Regions from separate parts of the Robertmurraya sp. DFI.2.37 genome, predicted to be linked through region 1. Evidence: riboswitches for the same ligand, from Rfam matches in the RefSeq annotation. Region 1 holds a riboswitch; the other holds the start of a gene.
What was found. Region 1 has a riboswitch for glycine ahead of gcvT (glycine cleavage system aminomethyltransferase GcvT). Riboswitches for the same ligand answer to the same signal wherever they lie in the genome.
Positions count from the first base shown of each region.

Region 1 (5,450 bases):
TCTTTTTTATACAGCCCGATCGGTTAAATAAAAGAGACCACCGTTGACGATAGAGATTTTTACGTTAGGCTCGTATTGGTCTTGGAGGGCCTTTTTTTCATTCCCGTAAGTTTCTCCTTTTTCATCATCTCCTATCTCCTCGTAAAAATGTTCCAGAAGTTGTAAATCTTTATGCCAACGCTTCCTTGCTTCAACAGCCCAACTGTCATCCTCTTGTTCAATTTCTCTCACTAATTGATTTTTAATTCTTGAAACACCGCTTTTCGGCATGATAAGCGGTGAAAGGGTAAATGAATAATCAGGAATTTTCGGCGTAAGCTGCAAATTTAAAAGGCGATCATGGAAATTCTCCACAATTTGTCCATTGATAAGCTGTAAACCAAGTGATTTAAACACATCCCTTTTTCGATCACATTGATAGGAGATGCGAACATTAAGACCTAGCCACGGTTTTAAAGGAACTTGCTGACCTGATGTAAAGCGATGATTTTCGTATAAACGAATGTAAGCAGCTAAGTTTTTCGTTGATTGAAAGATTTGATGAAGACGAGGGGAGCCAAAATGAATGACTTCTCCTTTAATATGCTCTGGCGCTGCTTCTTGATTGGTGATAAAGGTTAGTTTCATCGGATTGGGTACTCCGCCTGTTTTTTCTAGGTAATGCCAGTAAAACGGTCGATTCATCAATTCCTTGTCTAATTCAATCGTTAATTGTACCGTCATATACCCATTTTCCTCTTCGATAATCTCACAGCCGTTGGCCTGAAAATAATTTTTAAGAAATCGTTGAATTTCCTGCTGCTGCATTTGTTTCACTCCCCTTCATTTCTTCGGCAAATTGAATCATTGAAGCAAGATTATCCATCTTAATTTTCATCTCTCCTTCTGAGGTAGAATGGCCGAAGATATCGATTAAGTAATCCTCAAAGTTGCCGAACTCAAGCTTGGAGAGAATATCATCAAGTTCCCCAACGACTTTTTCAAATAAAGAAATTTTTTCGTGAAGAAGCTTTAATACATGTTCTTCCACAGTTCCTTTAGTTGCAAAATTATAGATGTGAACATCCTTCTCTTGACCAAGGCGATGAACCCGGCCAATTCTTTGTTCGAGCCGCATCGGATTCCATGGTAAATCAAAGTTGATGATATGATGACAAAATTGAAGGTTAATCCCTTCTCCACCTGCTTCTGTTGCGATTAATACCTGTGCGTGTTTTTGGAACAATTCGCGCATCCAATCCTTTTTTCCACGTTTAAATCCACCCCTAAATGGAACGGAAGTAATACCATTTTGTTTTAAGAACCATTGAAGATACATTTGCGTTGCCCTATATTCAGTAAAAATAATCACTTTATCATCAATATTTCGAATCAGCTCGAGAGCCTTTTCAGCTTTAGAATTCTTTTGGACCGCCTGCACTTTTTCCGCAAGTGTTTGAATTTGTTGCTCATATGCAGGACTTGGTGTTTCTTGTTTCGCGAGCATGTTTTTCAAAGTTACGAAGACGGCTTCACGGCTGCTGCATGCTTCCCTTTGCAACGTCATGATTGAAAAGGCGCTCGTCGCCATCCAATTATCCTCACTCCTTAGCTCTGAAATAGCATCATACAATTGCTGTTCCTCCTTTGAAAACTCGATAGGAACCGTTTCTACATGCCGCCCAGTCCATTCAATGCCGGTGTCTGCTCTGCGATTGCGAATCATCACTTTATTGACTAATTGTTTTAAATGCTCATTATCATCTAATGAACGTGAATCTTTTTTATATTTTTCATAAAAAGCGGACTCATTCCCTAAATGTCCAGGTTTTAATAAGGAGACAAGATTAAAGATTTCACTTATGCGATTTTGGATAGGAGTGGCTGTTAATAAGAGACAAAATTTCTTTTTTAAACTTTGGACAAATTCATAGTTTTTCGTTTTATTATTTTTGAGTTTATGAGCTTCATCGATAATAATTAAATCATAATCCTGTTGGAAAATAATGTCGCGATGAGGATTACGTTTGGCTGTGTCGATCGATGATACGACGACATCACATTGCTCCCAAACGTAGCTTTTCTTTTGGGCGACTGCTGGAATATAAAATTTACTCGTTAGTTCATTGGCCCATTGTGTGACAAGGGATGCAGGGACTAAGATTAAGGCTTTTTTTACGAGCCCTCTAATCATATATTCTTTTAAGATTAGGCCTGCCTCGATCGTTTTTCCTAATCCGACTTCATCGGCTAATATCGCTTTCCCATTCATATCTTCCACAACTCGCTTTGCTACTTCGAGCTGATGTGGTAGTGGTGTTAGCTGAGGGAGATGTTTTGGTGCTTGTAAGCCCTCAAAATCATCAATGACCGTGTGTTTTTCCACTTCGATTGCCAGTTTGTATAAGTCCCAATTTCCCCAAGGACCGTCATCTTTAATTTTTTGAAAGAAACCATCTGCCCATGATGTATCGAATTGTATTTCTACCGTCATAGTATTTGCTCCTTTTAATTCGTGTTTTGTACGAATAAATGAAATGATTATGAATTCATATTTTCGAAAGCTTTGTCATATGTCAGTGAGGACTTTTCAATCCATTTTCTCTTTGATTCCATGGAAAAACCTGCTTTCTTATGGAATTTAGCATAACTGAAAGGCATATGAAACCTATGTTTCATACGTAATGAGCCTTATATCATTTGCCCAATAATATCGTAGCTTTTCAGAAAAAGATATTGCCCTGATATAATGTACATGGTAGGATGTATTTGAAAGTTAGAAATTTTGTCACATGTTGACTATAGACGAACGAATATGTAATTTTATAAAAAAACAATCGTTTTATTATGAATAAACACATGTGTAAATTGATGAATTGTTCGTTTTTTATTTGAAACCTCATTTGTAATTATCTCGATTTTTTTCGTATTAATTCGTACTTTATAGTATGACCAACTGGGAAAATTTTATAAACGCGGATGAGAACAAGGGGAGAGACTACGTTGTAGCGCCGAAGGAGCAAGCATGAATTTGTGAATCTCTCAGGCAAAAGTACACTTGTTTGACGCAACTCTGGAGAGTGCTTCGACAGGAAATGAAGCCACCAAAGGGGAAAGCTTACGGGGTGTTCATACAGCATGAAGACTTAAGTAAGTAAACTTTCAGGTGCCAGGACAGAGACCTTACTTTTATGAAAAGGGGGAGCTCTGTCCTTTTTTTCTTGGACAGAGATATAACGTTTGATTTTGACAATGGTCTAGCTCCAGCGCCGATCGCCTAGCAAGCTTCAAGTCTTTTCCCTATGATAAGTCAACTATGAATCGCTTCACGATTCAAGTTTCCTTTATCTCAGTCGAGGCTCTTCCAGTTTGTACGGCAAAATGAGCAAGGCGCTTCTGCTTTTCGATGAAATTTCGCTTTTTTAGGCGGGTTTTGATAAATACCAAGTAAAAATAAGAAAGGGGATCATGTAATGTCTGAGCTAAAGCGTACTCCTTTATTTGAGGTTTACAAACAATATGGGGGAAAAACAATTGATTTTGGCGGATGGGACCTTCCTGTACAGTTTTCCAGCATTAAAGAAGAACATGAAGCTGTTCGAACTAAGGCAGGATTATTTGATGTCTCACATATGGGAGAAATTGAAGTTAAAGGTCCAAACAGTCTTTCTTATCTGCAAAAAATGATGACAAATGATATTTCAAAGTTGAGTGCTGGTGGTGCTCAATATACCGCTATGTGCTATGAAAATGGTGGCACAGTGGATGATTTACTCGTTTACAAACTAGGGGAAGATGATTATCTACTCGTGGTAAATGCAGCAAATATCACGAAAGATTATGATTGGCTAGAGAAGCATGTCGATGAAGGGGTTACGCTCAAAAATGTCTCTGAAAGCATGGCTCAGTTAGCATTACAGGGACCATTAGCCGAGAAGGTATTGCAAAAGCTGGCAAAGGAAGACCTAAGTAAGATTGGTTTCTTTAAATTCCAGCTTGATGTCGAGATAGCTGGAAAGAAAACTCTTGTCTCTAGAACTGGCTACACTGGTGAGGATGGTTTTGAAATCTATTGTGCAAGTGAAGATGCCGTTCTGATTTGGAATGAAATTTTAACAGCCGGACAGGATGACGGAGTTTTGCCATGTGGCTTAGGGGCAAGAGATACGTTGCGTTTCGAGGCGACTTTAGCTCTTTATGGTCAAGAGCTTTCACCGCAAATTTCCCCGTTAGAAGCTGGGATTGGATTTGCCGTAAAGCTTAATAAAGAAGCTGACTTCGTTGGAAAAGAAGCGTTAAAGAAGCAAAAGAAGTCTGGAGTTCCTCGTACATTAGTTGGTATTGAGATGATCGAAAGAGGAATTCCACGCCATGGCTATCCAGTTTATATGGATGAACAAAAAATTGGCGATGTGACTACTGGTACTCAATCTCCTACATTAAAGAAAAATATTGGCTTAGCACTTATTGAAAGTAAATTTAGTGCGCTTGATACAGAAGTGGCTGTTGAAATTCGCGGCAAGAAAGTAAAAGCGAAAGTGATCCCAACGCCATTTTATAAACGAACTCGTTCTTAAAAGGAATGACAACTAAATTTGCCAGGAAAAGAAAGGGGAATCCGCAATGAAGCATCGTTACTTACCGATGACTGAAGCCGACCAAAAAGAAATGCTTGATACGATCGGTGTTTCTTCCATTCAGGAGCTTTTCAATGATATTCCGAAAAGTGTTCAATTTAAGGGGAACTATAATATTAAAGCAGCAAAATCGGAATCTGCACTATTGAAAGAATTGACTCGATTAGCTAATAAAAATGCTGATTTAAAGTCTCATTCTAGTTTTCTAGGAGCAGGTGTTTATGATCATTATATGCCTGTTATCGTCGATCACGTATTATCACGTTCAGAGTTTTATACAGCCTATACACCGTATCAACCAGAAATTTCTCAAGGTGAATTACAAGCCATTTTTGAGTTCCAGACGATGATCTGCGAGCTGACTGGAATGGATGTTGCCAACTCTTCTATGTATGATGGTGGAACGGCTCTCGCCGAAGCGGCCATGCTTAGTGCAGGTCAAACACGTAGAAAGAAAGTGCTTGTCTCCAGTGCGGTTCATCCAGAATCAAAAGAAGTCGTGAAGATGTACGCAAAGGGACAATATATCGAAGTCATTGAAGTTCCGCAAAAGGAAGGGATTACCGATCTAGAAGCGTTACAGTCAATGGTTGATTCGGATACTGCAGCAGTGATTGTGCAATATCCAAATTTCTTTGGACGACTTGAGCCGCTGGCAGAGATAGAGGAGGTTGTCCACGGACAAAAAGCGATGTTTGTTGTCTCTAGTAATCCATTAGCACTTGGTGCCTTAACTCCTCCTGGAAAGTTCGGTGCAGACATTGTCGTAGGGGATGCCCAGCCATTTGGTATTCCTACAGCATTCGGTGGTCCACATTGTGGTTATTTTGCTGT
Region 1 is NZ_JARGEJ010000006.1:115,251-120,700, reverse strand. It holds gene PZE06_RS05320 (YqhG family protein) at 7-807, opposite strand; gene PZE06_RS05315 (DEAD/DEAH box helicase) at 776-2,473, opposite strand; glycine riboswitch at 2,959-3,047, shown strand; gene gcvT (glycine cleavage system aminomethyltransferase GcvT) at 3,453-4,556, shown strand; gene gcvPA (aminomethyl-transferring glycine dehydrogenase subunit GcvPA) at 4,603-5,450, shown strand, end outside.

Region 2 (5,450 bases), on a different contig from region 1:
ATAAAATGGAAGAGCATTCTCCAATCATAATGCTCAATAATCCACCCTGATAGTGTTGGACCAATTGCAGGTGCAGCCATAAGGATCAAACCAAACATCCCCATTGCGGTCCCCCTTTTTTCAACAGGGAAGCTTACCAGCATCACATTCATCAAGAGCGGCATCATCACTGCTGAACCTGAAGCTTGCAGCATCCGTCCTGCCAGCAAGAGCGGAAATGCATGAGCCATACCTGCTACCACTGTACCAATAGTAAATAAACTCATCGCCACTAAAAACAAACGGCGGACACTGTATTTCTCAATTAAAAAAGCGGAAGCTGGGATTAATACTCCGTTAACGAGCATAAACCCTGTCGTCAACCACTGTACAGTTGACGGACCCACTTTCAATTCTTCCATAATGGATGGCAATGCGATATTTAATAAAGTATTATTTAAAAACGCAATAAATGCACCAATCATTAGTATCGCAATGATGCCATATGGTGGACGACTAGACGTTCCAATCGTGTTATCCATTGTGTTTCCCCCTTAGACGTATAGTACATTATATTATACTCGGATTTCACATAAGACTTATCATATACCAGCAGTTCAAAAAAAGCAATTGAAAAAAACCAGATTTTTTACCACATTGAGGAATTAATCAAAATCATGTACTATCAAATTAGACAATCGGTACAATCTCTCTATTAAAGGTGATGAATATGAAAGACAGAAAACAGCATGTGATTAAAATGGCTCATCAACTATTTATCGATAAAGGCTTTCAAGCAACCTCTATTCAAGACATCCTCGATTACAGCGGCATTGCTAAAGGAACCTTTTATAACTATTTTTCATCTAAAAACGAATTATTAATCGCTCTTTTCACAACCCTCTATAAACAGATGGAAAAAGAACGTAATGAATTGTTAATCGGACAAGATCCTTCAGATATAGAAATTTTTATAAAACAAATGGAACTGCAGCTCGAAATGAATCGTTCCAATAATTTAACAGCCCTTTTTGAAGAAGTTTATGTTTCTAATGATGAGGAGCTTAAACAATTTATTAAAATAGGCTCCTTTAAAAGTTTACGCTGGTTATATGAACGATTTGTAGCGATTTTTGGAGAAGATAAAAAACCCTATTTATTAGACTGTGCCAGCATGTTTATGGGCATTTTAAGCCATATGCTGAAAAACTATTCGATTGCGGTAAAGTCTCCACATGCGATCCATCTTGTTGTCCGCTACAGCGTCAACAGAATTGCTAAAATTATTGAAGAGGTCTCCCAATCTGGCGAACAGCTCCTTGAACCAGAACTACTAGATGCGTGGAGCCCGAACGGAAAAAAGAATAACCAAGCTTTTCAACAAGCACTGCATCGCATTATTCTTAACTTAAAAAAGCCATTTACTCAAAATATTGGTTCAAAGAAACAGGTCGAGTTATTGGACTTCATTTATGAAGAATTAATCAATAGACAAGAGCCACGCCTTTATTTAATTGATAGTGTCCTTGATACGCTAAAAAAGGAACCGCAATTAAAAAGGACAGCGGGTATGCAAAAGCTAGAAAAGTTCATTAATGAATATGTAAAAAATGAGAAATAAAAATTTTTTCATTGATTTCTTGTCGAGACATTGTTATATTTTAAAAATAATTTCATATTGAATCGTTTTTTCAAAATGATTCACTTTAGCGATGAATGTTATGGGTAACACTATAACAGGAGCAGCTTCTGGAGAGACCCTTGCGGCGCCGAAGGATTCACAATCTCAGGCAAAAGGACAGAAGAGTAACATTTGTTATTCTACGTCTTATGGAGATTGGGAAACCAGTCTCCTTTTTTAATACTATTTTTTGAGGTGATTTAATTGGAACAAAAAAGAGCCATAGTTAGTGTAATCGGAAAGGATCAGGTAGGAATAATCGCAAAAGTTACGACGATCCTAGCTGAAGAAAAAATTAATATTCTCGATATTAGTCAAACTATTTTACAAGACTTTTTCACCATGATGATGATCATTGATGTGACAAAATATGAGGATTTGGAAGCTTTACAACAAAAGCTTGCCGATTTAGGAGAAGCTCTTGGATTAACGATCAATGTCCAACTCGAGGACATTTTTCAGGCCATGCACCGAGTGTAAGAGAGGAGAACGAACATGAACTTTGCTGTTAATGAAATGATGGAAACAATCAGAATGGTGCAAATGGAAAACCTTGATATCCGCACAGTAACGATGGGCATCAGCTTACGAGATTGCGCAGATTCTGATTTTGAGCAAATGAATAAAAAGGTCTATGAGAAAATTACCTACTATGCAAAGGATTTAAAAGCCACGGCAGAAAAGGTAGAGCGAGAATTCGGTATTCCGATTATCAATAAACGGATTTCGATTACGCCAATTGCTGAAATTCTTGGACATGCTTCCGTTGAACAAGCTGTTGAGCTTGCAAAAACGTTAGATAAAGCAGCAATTGCCCTTGGTGTTGACTTTATTGGAGGGTATTCAGCTCTCATTCATAAAGGCATTTCCGTTGGTGAACAAACATTGCTTGATGCCCTGCCAGAAGCCTTAAGTGTTACTGAAAGAGTATGCGCCTCCGTTTCTGTGGGTACGACACGCGCTGGCATCAATATGGACGCTGTTCGTAAAATGGGAGAAATTATTAAAGAGGCAGCGGAAAAAAGCAAGGAGCAAAATGGTCTTGCCTGTGCAAAGCTCGTTGTGTTTTGTAACCCTGTTGAGGACAATCCTTTTATGGCTGGCGCCTTTCATGGTGCAGGGGAAGGCGAAGTTGTCTTGAATGTGGGAGTGAGTGGTCCAGGTGTTGTATTAAGTGCGTTGAAACGATACCCTCATGCAGACCTTGGTGAAGTAAGTGATATCATTAAGAAAACGGCCTTCAAAATAACTCGTGCAGGGGAACTTATTGGTCGTGTCGTTGCCGAAAGGCTTGGCGTTCCATTTGGAATTATGGATCTCTCCCTCGCCCCAACCAATGCGATGAATGATAGTGTTGCGGAAATTTTGGAGGAGATTGGCTTAGAACGAGTTGGTACCCACGGAACGATCGCAGCCCTTGCATTAATGAACGACGCCGTTAAAAAAGGGGGAGCGATGGCCAGTTCCTATGTTGGCGGCTTAAGTGGCGCATTTATCCCCGTTAGTGAGGATAACGGAATGATTCGCGGGATTCTAGATGAGGCCTTATCGTTATCAAAGCTCGAAGCAATGACTTGTGTCTGCTCTGTGGGCCTCGATATGATTGCGTTAACGGGAGATGCTACTCCGGCTACATTGGCAGGGATTATTGCAGATGAGGCGGCAATCGGAATGATAAATAAAAAGACCACGGCGGTTCGAATCATCCCTGTTCCTGGCATGAAAGAAGGAGATATGGTCGAATTTGGTGGCTTACTAGGTCGAGCCCCTGTCATGGGGGTAAACCCTTATAGTTCTGAAAAAATGATCAAGCGTGGCGGACGCATTCCTGCTCCGTTACAGTCGTTAATTAATTAGTGAATGAGGCGGATTTTATCCGCCTCATTTTTAACGAGTATATGCGTTTCGCCGATATACGAAAATTTTCGCCGATATATAGATTTTTTCGCCGATATACGAAAATTTTCGCCGATATATAGATTTTTTCGCCGATATTTACAAATTTTCGCCGATATCGTCTTTTTGGTCAGCTTATTTTACATAAAAACTAATGTAGATCCCCATCAACATACTTTCCATAGTCCGGAAGAGCTATTTGCTCAAATTCTTGCACCAATTTCGTTAGACTTTCAGTTAAAAGTTCTCCAGACATCGGTAGTCCATGCCCTGTCAACGCAACAGTTGGATTTAATCCATGCAACCGTGTCACTGATTCCTTCGCTGCTTTCCAGTCATTCGTAAAATATCGTGGTGGTCCGCTAATTTCTTGCTCTTGCGTCATGACTTTATATAAATATTCCTGCTTCACCGTGACAAAGGCATCACCAACAATTAATGCCCGATCCGATTCACGAAAAAAGGAGACGTGCCCTGGTGTATGTCCAGGTGTGTGTATCCATTTAAAGCCTGGCATAAACGGCACTGTACCATCATTAGGTAGCTTTTGGACATGCTTCCCTAAATTTACGGGCTCATTTGGAAAAAACTTCGACATCTTCGCTACCATTCCACCTTCCACCGTTGGATCTGGTTCAGGGTAACTCCTTTCTCCAGATAAAAATGGCAATTCTAGTTCATGCCCATAGACGGGAACATTCCAATGTTCAATTAGTTCAATAATACTTCCAACATGATCAAAATGCCCATGGGTTAATAGTATTGCTTTTGGGCGGCTCCCCATTCCGAAGCGCTTCTCAATGATTGAAATGATCTCCTCCGACGCTCCCGGCATTCCTGCATCTACTAAAACAAACTCACCAGCAGTGCCGACTAGAATGATGTTTACAATTTGAATTGTATGTGAATACAAATCGGGTAATACCTCTATTCCAATTCCGCTTCCTATTGAAGTAGCGGGAATAAATGTGTAATCACTACCGTAATTCATTTCTTTGTCCACTAAAATACCTCCTAGTATGTTTCAATTAGCATTATTTTCCCCCTCCAATTAAAAATGATGCCCAGAGATTTCTGAGCATCATTTTTATTCTTATAAATCTTCAATTGAATCTGCCTCAACATAGGTAGGTACGACAAGACCAATTGCTGCACCTTCAAGGTTTGGACCTAAGTCTACTAGCTTATCTCCGTACTCTTCCATGTACGATGCATGCGTTCCTGGTAACCATGCTGCTACCATTCCGTCTGCATCACCTTCAGCAACTGCCGCAAACATTGGACCTGCATCTAATTGAAGAAGATCGACATCATATCCAATGCTTTCTAATACATTCCCAACAACATTTGTACTTGCGATTTCAGAATCCCAAGCGACATAAGCAAGCTTAATTGACTCTCCATCGACTTCTTCTGCCCCATTTGTCCATTCAGCAACTTTATCTGAATTTTCTTCTACCCAAGCAGCCGCCGCTTCAGCAGGATCAGCGCCTTCCTGAATCTCTACCATTACCTCGGCCATATCATCAGGAGTCCAGAAAAATTGGTCTAACACCGTATACGCACTTGGTTGCTCCTCTTGTAATCCTTCACGTACTAACGTTTGAATTACTTCAGCTTCACCATACACACCTTTTGGATCCTCTAAATATTTCAAATCAAACTTCGCGAATTTCCAGTGTGGTGTCCAACCAGTAACAATAATTGGTTCTTGCTTATCATAAGCTTTTTGAAGCTCAGAAGCCATAGCAGCCGAAGAAGACTCGACAAGAGACCATTCAGCTAAATTTTCATATTCATCTAAAGCTGTTTGCGTTGCTTGCATGATGCCTGCACCAGGCTCAATTCCAATAATTTTATAATCTACTTGTTCGCCGACTCCCTCGCTACCGCC
Region 2 is NZ_JARGEJ010000010.1:37,648-43,097, reverse strand. It holds gene PZE06_RS07690 (DHA2 family efflux MFS transporter permease subunit) at 1-521, opposite strand, end outside; gene PZE06_RS07685 (TetR/AcrR family transcriptional regulator) at 710-1,600, shown strand; glycine riboswitch at 1,719-1,791, shown strand; gene PZE06_RS07680 (ACT domain-containing protein) at 1,865-2,140, shown strand; gene PZE06_RS07675 (PFL family protein) at 2,156-3,517, shown strand; gene PZE06_RS07670 (MBL fold metallo-hydrolase) at 3,708-4,559, opposite strand; gene PZE06_RS07665 (glycine betaine ABC transporter substrate-binding protein) at 4,650-5,450, opposite strand, start outside.
Region 2: it holds a riboswitch for glycine, as region 1 does, so the genes downstream of both, PZE06_RS07680 (ACT domain-containing protein) here and gcvT (glycine cleavage system aminomethyltransferase GcvT) in region 1, are expected to answer to the same signal.